Regions from separate parts of the Weizmannia sp. FSL W8-1119 genome, predicted to be linked through region 1. Evidence: riboswitches for the same ligand, from Rfam matches in the RefSeq annotation. Region 1 holds a riboswitch; the other holds the start of a gene.
What was found. A riboswitch is a leader RNA that binds a small molecule or an ion and turns the genes downstream of it on or off. The one in region 1 is predicted to bind FMN.
Positions count from the first base shown of each region.

Region 2: another riboswitch for FMN. It lies ahead of ribD (bifunctional diaminohydroxyphosphoribosylaminopyrimidine deaminase/5-amino-6-(5-phosphoribosylamino)uracil reductase RibD); the one in region 1 lies ahead of NSQ19_RS07860 (ECF transporter S component).

Region 1 covers NZ_JBBOZL010000001.1:1,615,752-1,622,998, forward strand. Annotated here, with positions in the region: gene NSQ19_RS07850 (helix-turn-helix domain-containing protein) at 1-386, opposite strand, end outside; gene NSQ19_RS07855 (ferredoxin) at 652-900, shown strand; gene NSQ19_RS07860 (ECF transporter S component) at 932-1,510, opposite strand; FMN riboswitch at 1,658-1,793, opposite strand; gene NSQ19_RS07865 (peptidoglycan DD-metalloendopeptidase family protein) at 1,864-2,580, opposite strand; gene NSQ19_RS07870 (ATP-binding protein) at 2,690-4,459, opposite strand; gene NSQ19_RS07875 (response regulator transcription factor) at 4,456-5,172, opposite strand; gene ccsB (c-type cytochrome biogenesis protein CcsB) at 5,312-6,514, opposite strand; gene resB (cytochrome c biogenesis protein ResB) at 6,558-7,247, opposite strand, start outside.
Region 2 covers NZ_JBBOZL010000001.1:3,205,256-3,212,502, reverse strand. Annotated here, with positions in the region: gene NSQ19_RS15610 (ParB/RepB/Spo0J family partition protein) at 1-400, shown strand, start outside; gene NSQ19_RS15605 (DUF554 domain-containing protein) at 437-1,153, shown strand; gene yyaC (spore protease YyaC) at 1,387-2,010, opposite strand; gene NSQ19_RS15595 (mechanosensitive ion channel family protein) at 2,224-3,135, shown strand; gene NSQ19_RS15590 (DUF951 domain-containing protein) at 3,125-3,325, shown strand; gene ychF (redox-regulated ATPase YchF) at 3,485-4,585, shown strand; FMN riboswitch at 4,660-4,799, shown strand; gene ribD (bifunctional diaminohydroxyphosphoribosylaminopyrimidine deaminase/5-amino-6-(5-phosphoribosylamino)uracil reductase RibD) at 4,906-6,027, shown strand; gene NSQ19_RS15575 (riboflavin synthase) at 6,008-6,655, shown strand; gene NSQ19_RS15570 (bifunctional 3,4-dihydroxy-2-butanone-4-phosphate synthase/GTP cyclohydrolase II) at 6,673-7,247, shown strand, end outside.

The DNA.
Region 1 (7,247 bases):
TTGGATACGGCCTGGGTGATGAGGTTCAGCCTTTTCCAAAACAGATTTGCCGAATCCTGGTATTTCAAGCCGTCCAGGTAAGGAAACCGTTCTTCCATCCTGCCGGTTGCCAAAAGCAGGGCAGCACCTTTTTCTGTGACCACGCAGGCATCCGGGCCGCTTTTTTGCAGCAACCCGGCCTTTAAAAGGGCCTCTACTTCGCGTGTGAAAGCCTCACGGGAAATAAATGGAAACGTTTGAAAGAGCCTGCCAATCTTGAAAAAATGGGAATCCTGGATCGTCTGTGCTGATTTTTTGCCGTTTAATAGATGAAAAACAGCATAAGGGGTGCGTTCTCCATTCAGGTTGCTGAAGCAATCCAGCAATACAGCCTGTAAAAAAGGCATCTGAATCCTCTCCTGTTCTTTAGCTGAAAAAAGGGGAAAGTGCAAGGAAAAATCGGGGGTTGGTTCTATTTTAACATGGAAACCGGCGATTTGTTTACCATTTTTTCATTGATTCGACAGGTTTCACGAACTCCGCGGAGCCCGCTATTGAAATAAGAAAAAAAGAGTTTTAAAATGAAGGAGAAACATCGGCATGCCTCCTTGCGCATTACGAGGCTGCCCGTTTTTCTTTTCTGCCGTGATTGAACAGCGAGGAGGAATCAAAATGGCAAAGTTTACAATCGTAGACAAAGATACATGCATCGCTTGCGGCGCTTGTTCCGCCAGCGCTCCTGATATTTTCGACTATGATGATGAAGGGCTCTCTTTCGTCATTTTGGATGATAATAAAGGCATTGCGGAAGTCCCGGAAATATTGGAAGATGACCTGATGGATGCCTTTGAAGGATGCCCGACAGAATCGATTAAAGTTTCCGACAAGCCTTTTGATGGCGATCCGTTAAAATACGAATGAAAAAAAGCAGGCCGTTTGAGCCTGCTTTTTTTCATATTCTTTTTCCCCCAATGGCGGATGCTTTGTCAATCCAATTTTTCATTTTTGTAAACATGAGCATAAACAAAACCGTCACGATGAGGCCTTTCACAAGATTAAAAGGCAGCACGCCCGCCACAATATACGCTTTTACATTCCCGACCGAAAAGTTCATGAAGTACAGGTAAGCCGGTAAAATGACGAAATAATTTAAAATGCTCATACATACCGACATGGATACCGTGCCAGTGACTAGACCTACAGTCATGCCCTTTTTTGTCCGCATCCGTTTGTAAATGAGATATGTCGGCAGGACGAACAGCATCCCTGCAAAAAAGTTTGCCACATTTCCGATCGGTACCCCTGCTTCACTGCCGAGCGATAAATAATTCAGGATATTTTTGATCAGTTCCGCTACAACAGAAGCCATTGGCCCGTAAAGAAGGGCTGCCACCAATACCGGAATGTCGCTGAAATCCACTGTTAAAAACGATGGAAAAGGCGGAACCGGAAATTTAATAAACATCAGCATAAAAGCCAGAGCACTGAGCAACGCGACCGCAACGAATTGCTTTACATCCCATTTCTTCATTTAAACTTCCTCTCTCCTTGTGACCGATTTATCATCAAAGGAAGAAAGGTGCCGCGGACCAAAATGAAAAGCCCCTAACAAAATGTCGGGGGCTTTGTAATAGGCGAGTCCAAATAAGCGTTTAACACGTCATTAAACACTGGCAACCTTTATCTTCTCCCATCCAGACTATACTGTCGGTTTTGGAATTGCACCAAATCCTGCCGGAAATCCGGCTCGCGGACTGAAAGGCAACTGCCTTATCACCGCCGGTCGGGAATCTCACCCAGCCCCGAAGATAAATCGTATGAAATTTTGATTACAAGCTTATTATACATGCCGGCTGCCATTTTGTGAAGCATTCCGCACCACTTTCATTCATTTTTTATTTTCAGCACCTGGCCGGCCATAATCCGGTCCGACCGCAATTTGTTCCAGCTTTTCAGCCTGCCCACGCTCGTATGAAAATGGAGGGCAATGTTCCAGAGCGTGTCGCCTTTTTTCACAGTGTAAGCTCCAGGCTGAGGGACGGCGGAAGCATCAAAAACCCCGTAAGGATCATGGGCATTGGCGGAAACCGTCTGGCCCGGCGCGCCTGGTCCGAAGATCAAAAACGGGTCAATGGCGTTTTTCTTATCCGGCGTCCATGGCCCGTTATGCACTTCAAAATGAAGATGGATACCAGTTGAATGGCCGGTCGAACCCATATAGCCGACCACCTTTCCTTTTTCAACATGCTGCCCCGCTCTGACTGCCCTTCCGGCAAGATGGGCGTAAACCGTTTCATAACCGGACGGATGGCGGATAAAAACAACATGGCCGTAGGATGCGGACAAATAGGAACGGGTAACGGTACCTTCTTGGGCGCTGAATATTTTTGCGCGGTATCTTCCGGCAATATCAAGCCCTTTATGTGTGCCGTATCTTGTGTTAAATGTGTCGGAGATCGTCCCTGCCGCCGGAAAAATCCAGTCTTTTGTCGCTTCATGGATATCCGGCCCGGACGCGGACACGCCATTTGCCGAACAGGCAACCCCCAGGCATGCAGCTGCCAATGAAACGAAAAGGCATATTTTGATGTATGCCGGCAATTGATCCACCCCATTTTCGTTTTTTCAATTCCGTTTCAAGCAAAGCCATCTTCTAAGATGCGCAAAAAAACGGGAAAATATACAAAAAAAGGCAGACCCGGCGCAAAGGTCAGCCTTTTTTTGGAAGGAAAAATGAAAAGGTGGTCCCTTCCCCTAATTTGCTTTTGACAAAGATCCGGCCACCATGCCCTTCGACAATGTTTTTGGCAATCGCAAGGCCCAGCCCTGTTCCCGATTTGCCGCGCGTCCTTGCTTTATCCGCTTTGTAAAAGCGTTCAAATACAAACGGCAAATCCTCATCCGGAATACCGGATCCGTTGTCTTCGACGTGTACATATACGCCGCCGGGTGCTTCTTCCTCTTTTACTTTGACGTAACCGTTCGGGGAAGTATGCCGGAGGGCGTTATCAATTAAATTCGTCAGCACCTGTTCAATCCTGTCGGCATCGATTTCAAGGGTGAGATCGCTGTCCGAAGTCTCGCAAACGAGGCCGATTCCTTTTTCTTTCGCGATGCCGTTAAATTTATGTGTCACTCTTTCGATGAAACTGTTGAATGAGACCGGCTCCATTCTGAACGAAAAATGCCCTGCTTCCATTCTTGCCAGATCGAGCAGCTCATTGACAAGCCGGCCGATCCTGAGCGTTTCATCGTAAATGATTTTGGCAAATTCTTTCTTTTCTTCTTCACTTGCCGCAATATCATCAATGATCGCTTCGCTGTATCCCTGCAACATGGCAACCGGCGTCCGCAATTCGTGCGAAACGTTTGCGATAAAATCATCGCGCAGCTTATCCAGCTTCCGTTCTTCCGTCATATCGCGGATAATGGTGACAACGCCGCGGATCCGGGACAAATTATAAAGCGGGCTTGCAATCATAACATAGTACCGGCCGTTGATTTCAATTTCATCCGTCTGTTCTTTCTCCGTTTCGACCACTTTCGCAAGCAATGCGGACAGCCCTTCAGGAAGCGGGGCGTCTTTTGCAGCCTGGTTATGATACCAGTTTTGAAGAAACATCTCAGCCGGCGGGTTCATGATTAAAATGGCGCCGTCCCGGTTAAAGGTCAAAACACCGTCGGCCATGCTGCTTAAAATATTCCGCAGCTGCTCTTTTTCCTGCTTTAAGGCGTCCATATTAAATTTAAGCTGTCGCCCCATCGTATTAAAAGCGGTCGCCAGTTCCCCGATTTCATCACGGGTTAAAATCGGCACCTTTTTGTCAAAGCGCCCTTTTGCCACTTCAAAAGCCGCTTCCCGCATTTTATGCAACGGCCCGCCAATCCTTTTTGAAAGGAAGAAGGCAAAGCCGGTCGTTAAAATAATGGCAATGCCTGCACCGAGCAAAATGATTTTTGTCGTTTGCCGCGTCATTTCCTGGAGCACTTCCAATGACTGGTAAACAAATACCGCGCCCGGTTCTTCCCCCTTCACATGAAGCGGGACGGCCGTCACAATCACATGATGGTACTTATTGCGGGAAGACCCGCCGGAAGGGGTTAACTCTTTGATCACTTTCTTCTTTTCGCTAAACACTTTGGACAACTGCTTATCCCTTAAAATCGACGCGTACGGGATCCCTTTATATGATTTGGAACCGGACGGATAAAAGATATCATTTTTGCGGTAAACGATCATCACTTTCTCGTTTTGGTCCAGAACGCCGAGGGCAATTTCTTTCCCGATCTTTCCACTTGGGTGCTCCTCCATAACTCTCGAGATTTTTTGCGCCGTATTGGACAAATCCTGCTCAATCTGATTGATATGGTATTCTTCAAAAAACTTGAGCAACAGTACCGTCAGGATGAGCAAGACGCAGGCAACCATCAGCAGAATGGTCATCCACAGTTTCCCGACAACCGTCCGCCAAATTCTCATTCCGGCGCAACCTCAAATTTATACCCGACGCCCCAGACGGTAACGATCATTTTAGCCGCGTTTTCACTCACTTTATTCAATTTTTCCCGCAAGCGTTTGACATGCGTATCCACCGTACGGAGATCGCCGAAAAATTCATAATGCCATACTTCTTTTAAAAGCTGTTCGCGGTCAAACACTTTATCCGGAGATTTAGCGAGAAAATAAAGCAGCTCATACTCTTTCGGGGTCAGATTGACTTCTTTTCCGTCCGCTGTGACGCGGTGGGCATCATTGTCGATGGTAATATGTGGGAAAACGACAATGTCTTTTGCTTTCGTATCCGCGCTTAAGAAACCCGTTTGCAGCGACCGGCGGAGCAGGGCTTTCACCCGCAGCACCACTTCGCGCGGGCTGAACGGTTTTACAATATAATCATCCGCGCCGACTTCAAATCCTTCCACCCTGTTGGCTTCTTCGCCTTTGGCCGTCAGCATGATCACGGGCGTCATTTTCTTTTCGTGCAATTCCTGGCACACTTCAATGCCGTCTTTGCCCGGCATCATAATATCGAGCAAAATGCAGCTGTAGTCTTTTTCAAGCGCCATTTTCAAAGCGGTATCGCCGTCTTCCGCTTCATCAATCATGTAATTTTCCCTTTCCAAATACATTCGTAACAGGCGCCGGATCCTTTCTTCATCATCAACCACTAAAATTTTTACATCCTCATCCATGGCTATTCCTCCTCAGTCAATATCAGCCGCCTGCCCGGGCAAGATACATCCGCCGGTAAAATCCTTGCGGGTCCATGCAAGCCCCCGCATTACCGGGTGGGCCCTCCCGGGGGTGCGCAGGATTCAAAAGCTTACAAAATCAGGCATACGAATGCAGCCCGGCAATGACAAGATTTACTGCAATCAGGTTAAACAGAATAATGGCAAAGCCAATGACGGCCAGCCAGGCGGATTTTTCACCTTGCCAGCCTCTTGACATGCGCAAATGGAGAAAGGCGGCATAAAACAGCCACGTAACCAGTGCCCACACTTCTTTCGGGTCCCAGCTCCAAAATTTGCTCCAGGCAATTTGTGCCCAGATCATCGCAAAGATTAACGCGCCGAGTGTGAACACCGGAAATCCGATCAATACCGAGCGGTAGCCGATCTCATCCATTAAATCTAAATTTAGATTTTTGGTGAGCGGTTTTAACAGCGCGCCGATCCGCTTTCTGGCCGCCAACCGGACCAGCGCGTAAAGAATCATGCCGCTGAAAACAGACCAGAGGACCGTGTTCAGTTTGACGGCATTGATAAAGGCCGGCACGTAAAACCACGGCTTCATTCTCCCGGCTGTTAAAATTTCCCCGTCATGCGGCCCGATAACAGCCGGCATATGGTAGACGAGGGCATTTTCCCCCGTGTTTTTTGCCCCGTTGCGGTCAATCCAGCTGAAATCCACTTTGTAATGAAACAAGCCGAAAGCGGATTTTGCAACAATAAAACCGGCGATGCAAATTAAACAAAACATAACAAATTCCAGCCAAAAAGTCTGCCAGTTTGATTTTTGCTGATCGGTGCTTTTCACAAGGTAAATCAGCCCGGCAGCAAAACTGACAGCAAGAATGGCCTCCCCGGCAGCCGCCGTTGTCACATGAATCTGCAGCCAATAGCTCCTAAGAGACGGCACGAGCGGATTGATGTCTTTCGGGAACATGCTTGCATAGGCAATCAAAAGAAGCGCAACCGGCAAAGCAAACAGCCCGAGCACCGCACTCCTGTAAAGAAAATAAATGACCATAAATGCTCCAACAAGCATCATACCAAAAAAAGTAGTGAATTCAAATAAATTACTTACAGGGGCATGCCCGGATGCTATCCACCTTGTAATAAAATAACCAGCCTGGCAAATAAACCCTGCAGCCGTTGCGAAGATCGCAAAATTTCCCCACTTCGTTTTTTGCGGCCCGGCGCCGCCTGCCTGTCCCTTTTTCGGCGTGCGGATCGCGCCGCCGAACAGTAAAGTGCCGGTTAAATACAAAAGGAATGCGGCGAACAACAACCGGCTGCTTGTTTCGACCAGATTTTCCAATTTTCCCCCTCCTCATCCGATTGCACCTGTCTGTTTAAGCTGTATGGGCCTGTTGCGGATTCTTCCTTTCTTTTCTGTCAACAAGCGCTGGCATGCCGGATGCGCTGAGCACCCATTCCAGCTCCCTTTTCAGCCCGTACCAGTTTTTATTTGTATGGGCTGCCAAAAGCACGGCGCCTTTCTCCCGCTTCAGCCAAAAACGGCGGTGGTTCCAGTACGCGCCTTGAATGACCCCGATCATAAAGATCGCGCCGCCAACGGCCAGCACCCAGAGCGTCTCGTCTTTTCTTACGGCCAAAGCAGAAACATTCCGTGTTTCAAGCCCAGCAAAAGCCAACTTGTAGTCATTTTTTCCGAGCGGTTCTACGGTCTGGCGGATGGCAACAAAACTTTTTTCCCCTTTCGGATGTTCCGGCGAAATTAAACTGAAAAGAAAAGCAGGATTGTTTGGAATATACGAATCCGTTTGCGGCTCCCCGTTTTTGGCAAACCCCGTAAACGAAGGATAGTAGCCGAGCAGCTTGACTTTATAGCCGTTTCCGAGCGGGTATTCCGCCTTTGGATGGTACAGGTCAATTTTAAGTTTGCCGTATATTTTTTTATCCGACTTCTTCTCAAAAGCAAAAGACATCGCCTGGAATTCATCCAGCTTGTAATCCATTTGATATACGGCGTAATGCCCGAATTTCAAAGGCTTATTGACCTGGATGCGGTAGGATTTCAC
Region 2 (7,247 bases), 1.6 Mb from region 1:
CAATCACCTCCGTATTTTGTCTTTGCCGGTCAGCATCCAGGAAGCCATGTCTAAAGGCAAACTTTCGATGGGGCACGGCCGTACGCTGCTTGGCCTGGAAAAGAAAGAAAAAATGGAAGAAATCGCTGAAAAGGCTATTGCCGAAGGACTAAGTGTCCGCCAGCTGGAAAAGCTTGTCCAGCAGTTGAACCGGAATGTTTCACGTGAAACGAAGAAAGTCAAACAGGAAAAAGATATTTTTATCCAGGAACACGAAACGGTTCTGCGCGAAAAGTTTGGGACAACCGTTCATATTAAGCGGACAAAGAAAAAAGGGAAAATTGAAATTGAATTTATGTCCAATGAAGATTTAGAACGGATATTGCAATTGCTGGATGCCAGTTTTGAACAGGAAACGTAAGAATTACAAAGATAAAGACAAAAACGGGTGAAAAAGATGGTATTGCTGGGGACAATTGTAAACGGGCTGAGCATTGTAGCCGGTTCGTTTATCGGAAGGCTGTTAAACCATATTCCGGAGCAAATGAAAGGCACCGTAATGCAGGCGATCGGGCTTGCGGTGATGGTGCTGGGGCTCGGAATGGGGCTGAAAAGTGAACAGTATACTATTGTAATATTGAGCCTTGTGATTGGCGCAGTCATCGGCGAAATGCTGCAGCTTGAAGCTCATTTGAACGGGCTTGGTGCCTGGCTGGAAAAAAAGTTTGGAAACAGCAGCCAGGGCAGTACGGCCGAAGCCTTTGTCACGGCAACGCTCGTTTTTGTGATTGGCGCGATGGCCATTCTCGGAGCATTGGATAGCGGAATCAGGGGCGACCATACGGTGCTGTACACGAAATCTGTTCTGGACGGTTTCACAGCACTGATCTTGTCTTCAACCCTCGGTTTCGGGGTGGTTTTTTCGGTTGTTCCGGTGATCCTGTATGAAGGCGCTATTGCGTTATTTGCCACGCAAATCAACCGGCTTGTCCCCGCACCGGTGCTGCACTCGTTTATTACCGAGATGACGGCAACCGGCGGGATTATGATTTTTGCCATCGGTTTGAATATTGCGGGGCTTGCCAAAATCAGGGTGGCGAATTTATTGCCGGGCATCCTGGTGGTTGCCGTGCTGGTCGGCCTGTTGCATGCTTACTATACGGTTTTCGGATGAATTTTACAAGAATGAATCAACACCTGTTTATCGGTTGAAGTATGAATGTGAACCGGCAGAAACTTACTGAAGTTGCGGATCCTTTCACTGGATCCCGGGGGCTATACAGGTTGCCGGCTTATTCATTCATTCATTCATTTGGTTTCGTTGTCATGATATTTTTGTTTAGAAGTTTGCGTTCACCGGGGGATTTCGGATAAACGGTTTCAAAAATGCTGCTGTTTCCGGATAACTTAAATCAGCTTTTCCTTCTCCTGTCCGCTGTTCATGGAAATCATGGCGTTTTGGTATTGAAGATGCAGATGGGCGCGGCTGATGCCTGCAGCGATCAGTTTTGCCATTTTCAGAACAAGATTTAAACGGGTATTCTGAAGGACGGTAAACTCCATAAAACCGCTGATGTTCACAATGCCTGTAATGTGGATGTCGCCAACAGGAGGCAAATCTTTCTTTACACCCGCCCCCGGTTTCACCGGGCCGTCGCCGATTTGGATCATGCCGACGCTCTTCATTTTTCCAAGGCAGGCATCGACGGCAATGATGAAGGGGTCGTGGTGCTTTTGATAAATCCTTTCAATATTTTCTTCCAGGTTTAAAGCATGGACCGGCTTATCCAGCGTTCCGTATACGTTGAAGCAGGCCAGGCCTGTTTCTTCCAGAAAAGTGCCCGTTAAAGGCCCGAGCGAGTCCCCGGTGGAACGGTCGGTGCCGATGCAGACCACCACCAATTCCCGGTTTATGCTTTTCGGAAGTGCTGATAAAATATGGTTGGATATGATTTCTTTTGCCAGAACATCATCATGAAATACCTTGATACGATTGCCGCCGAATTCCAATTGTCCTTTTCTCAGATTCATATCAGCCACTCCCTCTTTGTAATAGTACCAGTATACGGAAAATCAAAAAAATCTATACATTAACATATCTCTTTTTTGATACCCGCAACCGGCAGTTTTACACTTGATTCAGCCGCCAATCAAAAAGGTAATTTTTGAAAAGCGGAGCCGGTTGTCGAGCAAGCGCGGTTTTTTTGTTACAATAACGTTAAAAGAAATGAAGGTTGGTGGAATATGAGCCATTTTGAGACATATCTCAAACACCTCACATCCAAGTGGTTAAATGAAAATACATGGATCGGAGTCGGGGAGACAGTGCTGAAGATGATTGTGGTGCTGCTTGTCGCATCACTGGTCATTAAATTCGGAAAAAAGGCGATCGGCAAAATTTTTGCAGTCCGCGCCAAAGCCCCTCTCCGGTTTTCAGAGCGGCGCGAGGCCACATTGTTGCGGCTGATGGTGAACACATTGACCTATCTCGTCTGGTTTGTTGCCATTGTCACGATTTTGTCCATTATCGGCATCAATGTCCAGGGGCTTCTGGCCGGTGCCGGAATTGTCGGGCTGGCTGTCGGGTTCGGGGCACAAAGCCTTGTAAAAGACGTGATTTCCGGATTCTTTATTATCTTTGAAGACCAGTTTTCGGTCGGCGATACGGTGCAGATCGGGAAATACGAAGGCGTTGTGGAAGAAATCGGGCTCAGGACAACAAAAATCAAAAACTGGACCGGCGAATTATACATCATTCCGAACGGCAATATTTCCGAAGTCACCAATTTGTCCATTTATAACAGCGTCGCCGTTGTGGATGTCCGTATTCCGTACGAAGAGGATATCGACAAAGCGGAAGCGGCCATTCAGGAAATACTGGTGTCATTTGCGGGAGAGCACGAAGAAGTTGTGTCAGAGCCTGAACTGTTGGGCGTCCAGCAGCTCGGCACCACGGATGTTACGCTCAGGGTGGTGGCGGAGACCCTCCCGATGGCACACTGGTATATTGCGAGAGTGTTGAAAAAAGAAATTAAAAAAGCATTGGACGAAAATCGCATCCATGCACCTTATCCTAAAATGGTGACTTATTCCCGTACTGAGAAAGAAGAGGCATTAGCCGGCCAATTTCTAAAGGGGGATGAACATGGAAGATAAAAATTTCGGGTTGTATGATATTGTGGAAATGAAAAAGCAGCATCCGTGCGGCACAAACCGCTGGAAAATCATCCGGATGGGGGCGGATATTCGCATTAAATGTGAAGGATGCGGACACAGCGTGCTGCTGCCGCGCAGGGAATTTGCCCGCAAACTGAAAAAAATCCTCGTCAAGCACGAAGAAGCATAGCCCTTTTATGGGTGTCTTTTTTTGGGAGCCGGGGTGCGGTTAAGTAAGGCCGGCAAACGAAAAATGTTAACCGGGCGCATCCAGCGGCACCCTGGGGGTTTTTGATACGGCCGGGAAAAACTTGAAAGATACGAGAATGTTTGAAGGAGTGGACATAAAATGGCGTTAACAGCCGGAATTGTCGGTTTGCCGAATGTCGGAAAATCGACTTTGTTTAATGCGATCACAAAAGCTGGGGCCGAATCTGCGAACTATCCGTTTTGTACGATTGACCCGAATGTCGGCATGGTGGAAGTGCCGGACGAACGGCTGGAAAAATTAACAGAACTGTACCATCCGAAAAAAACGGTGCCGACCACTTTTGAATTTACGGATATTGCCGGGATCGTCAAGGGCGCGAGCAAAGGGGAAGGGCTCGGGAACAAGTTTCTTTCCCATATCCGCCAGGTGGACGCAATCTGCCATGTCGTGCGCTGTTTTGAGGACGAGAACATTACACATGTTTCCGGGAAAGTCGATCCGATTGATGATATCGAAACAATTAATCTTGAATTGATCCTGGCCGATCTTGAAACGGTGGACAAGCGTATCGGGCGTGTGGAGAAAATAGCAAAACAGAAGGATAAAGAAGCCGTTGCCGAATACGAAGTGCTGTCCAAATTAAAGGCGGCTTTTGAAGCGGAAAAACCGGCGCGGGCGGTGGAACTGACCGAAGACCAGCAAAAAATCGTCAAAGGGTTCCAGCTTTTAACGAGCAAGCCGGTTTTGTATGTGGCCAATGTCGGTGAAGATGACATTCAGGACCCGTCCGCAAACCCGTATGTCGGGAAGGTGCGCGAATATGCCAAACAAGAAGGCGCGGAAGTGATTGTCATATGTGCCCGCATTGAAGAAGAAATTGCCGAGCTGGATGACGATGAGAAAAAAATGTTTTTAACCGAACTCGGCATCCGGGAATCCGGTCTTGACCAGCTGATTAAAGCTGCTTACAGCCTGCTTGGCCTTGCGACTTATTTTACGGCTGGGGAACCGGAAGTCCGCGCGTGGACATTCAAAAAAGGTATGAAAGCCCCGCAATGCGCAGGCATTATCCATTCCGACTTTGAAAAAGGGTTTATCCGGGCTGAAACGGTGTCGTATGAAGATTTAATCGAATATGGCAGCGTGGCAGCTGCAAGAGAAGCCGGAAAAGTGCGCCTGGAAGGAAAAGACTACGTTGTCCAGGACGGCGATGTCATGCATTTCAGGTTTAATGTATAACAGGACTTTTGGACGAATATTCGAATTGTATTGAAAAAATTCAAATCATCCGTTAAAATAAATATCAGTCGAATATTTTCCTTCGGGGCAGGGTGCAATTCCCGACCGGCGGTGATGAGGAAACTCAAAGCCCGTGACCCGTATTCTCCGGAATGCGGTGGATTTGGTGAAATTCCAAAGCCGACAGTAACAGTCTGGATGGGAGAAGGATCAGGTGTTTATTGGAACGCGTATTTCATTATGCCGTTTTGCCCCGCACATCTTCGTGCGGTTTTTTTGTTTTCACGGGTGTATGTTGGCGGAAATTGAATACAGGAGGCATGAAAGGATTGCAAAAAGAAGATTATATGCAGCTTGCACTCCAATTGGCCGAAAGTGTGGCCGGGCAGACTTCCCCGAATCCCCCGGTTGGAAGTGTCGCCGTGAAAAACGGCACGATCGTCGGGATGGCGGCCCACTTAAAGGCAGGAGAAAAACATGCGGAAAGGCTTGCAGTGGAACAGGCCGGGCCGCTTGCAAAGGGCGCTGAAGTTTTTGTGACGCTGGAGCCGTGTACCCATTACGGAAAGACGCCGCCGTGCGCAGATTTTTTAATTGAAAAAGGCATCAAAAAAGTATATATCGCTGCATTGGACCCCAATCCGCTTGTCGCAGGCAAAGGAATAGAAAAGCTCAGGCAAGCCGGCGTAGAAGTGGAAACCGGGGTATTGAAGGAACAAGCGGAAAGGTTGTACCGCCCTTTTTTCCACTTTATTCAAACGAAAACACCGTTTGTCACTGTCAAAACCGCCATGACGGCAGACGGAAAAATTGCAGCTGAAACCCGTGACAGCAAATGGATCACAAGTGAAGAAGCAAGGCGTGATGCCCGCTGGTTAAGAAGCAGGCATGATGCAATACTTGTCGGCATACAAACCGTTCTCCAAGATAATCCCCTTCTCACCGCACGTTTGCCCCATTCCGGGAAAAATCCTATTCGCATTGTATTAGACACCCATTTGCGCATCCCGCCGGAAGCGAAAGTGCTAAACGGCGATGCGCCAACCATTATTTTTTGCGGAAGCGATGCACCAAAAGAAAAAGAACAATGTCTGAAGCAGCTTAATGCCGAAGTGGCCCGCATGCCGCATGCCCGCCTCTTGATCCGTGACGTGTTAGCGGCGCTTGGAAAAAAAGGCGTGATGACTTTGCTCGTCGAAGGCGGCGCGGCGGTAAACAGCTCATTTTTAAAAGAAGGCGCAGTGCAGCAGTATATTTTTTACATTGCCCCGAAAGTGGTCGGCGGGCAAAACGCGCCGTCCCCTTTCGGCGGACACGGGTTTGGCAAGGTGGCCGATGCTTTGCCGCTCCGGTTTGAAAAAGTGGAACAGATCGGGCCGGATTTAAAAATTACGGCTGCCGTCCAAAAGGGGGTGCCGGAGCATGTTTACAGGAATTATTGAAGAAACCGGCATATTGAAACGCGTGGAAAGAGGCCCCCGCTCCCTTAAGCTTGCCGTACAGGCCAGGACGGTTCTTCAAGATGTGCGGCCCGGCGACAGCATTGCAGTGAACGGCGTTTGCTTAACCGTCACTTCCTATACGCAGCATGCATTTACGGCTGATGTCATGCCTGAAACATTTTTCAGCACGGCATTGGCCGGGCTGAACATCGGCAGCAAAGTCAACCTTGAACGGGCAATGGCTGCAGGCGGGCGGTTCGGCGGGCATTTTGTCACAGGGCATGTCGATGGCACCGGCACGGTCTGCTTGAAGCAAAGGATGGAAAATGCCGTGTACATGACGATTTCTGTTCCCTCCTCCCTGTCTGCCTTTCTGATCCCAAAAGGCTCGGTTGCACTCGACGGCACTTCCCTGACCGTGTTCGGGGCAGCGGGCGGGCAATTAACCGTTTCATTGGTGCCGCATACGCAGCAGCATACGATATTGCCGGAAAAAAAGATTGGCGATGCCGTGAATATTGAATGCGATATTTTGGCCAAGTACATGGCCGGGCTGTTCAGGAACGGAGAATGGGCGGAAAAAGAGACCGACATGATGACGCTTCTGAAAGAACATGATTTTATTTAAACAAAGGGGTGAAAAACTTGTTTCATACCATTGAAGAAGCAGTAGAAGACTTAAAGCACGGAAAAGTCGTGATTGCCGTCGATGATGAAAACAGGGAAAACGAAGGTGATTTTATCGGCCTTGCGGAAAAAGCGACACCGGAAATGATCAATTTGATGGCCAAAGCAGGGCGCGGGCTGATCTGTGCACCGATTACGGCGGAAAAAGCACAGCAGCTCGATCTTTATCCGATGGCACGGCAAAATACCGACAGCCACGAAACGGCCTTCACCGTGAGCATTGACCATGCCGCCACTCGCACCGGCATCAGCGCATTTGAACGTGCCAAAACGGTCCGGCACCTGGCAGCAGACGGGGTGAAAGCGGAAGATTTTCACCGGCCGGGGCATATTTTTCCGTTAGTGGCCAAAGCAGGCGGCGTCCTGGAACGGTCCGGCCATACGGAAGCAGCCGTTGACCTGGCAAAACTGGCAGGCGCAAATCCGGCAGGCGTAATATGCGAAATCATGAATGAAGACGGCACGATGGCCCGCCTTCCCCAGCTGGAGGAAATCGCCAAAAATTCCGGCATAAAACTGGTGACGATCCAATC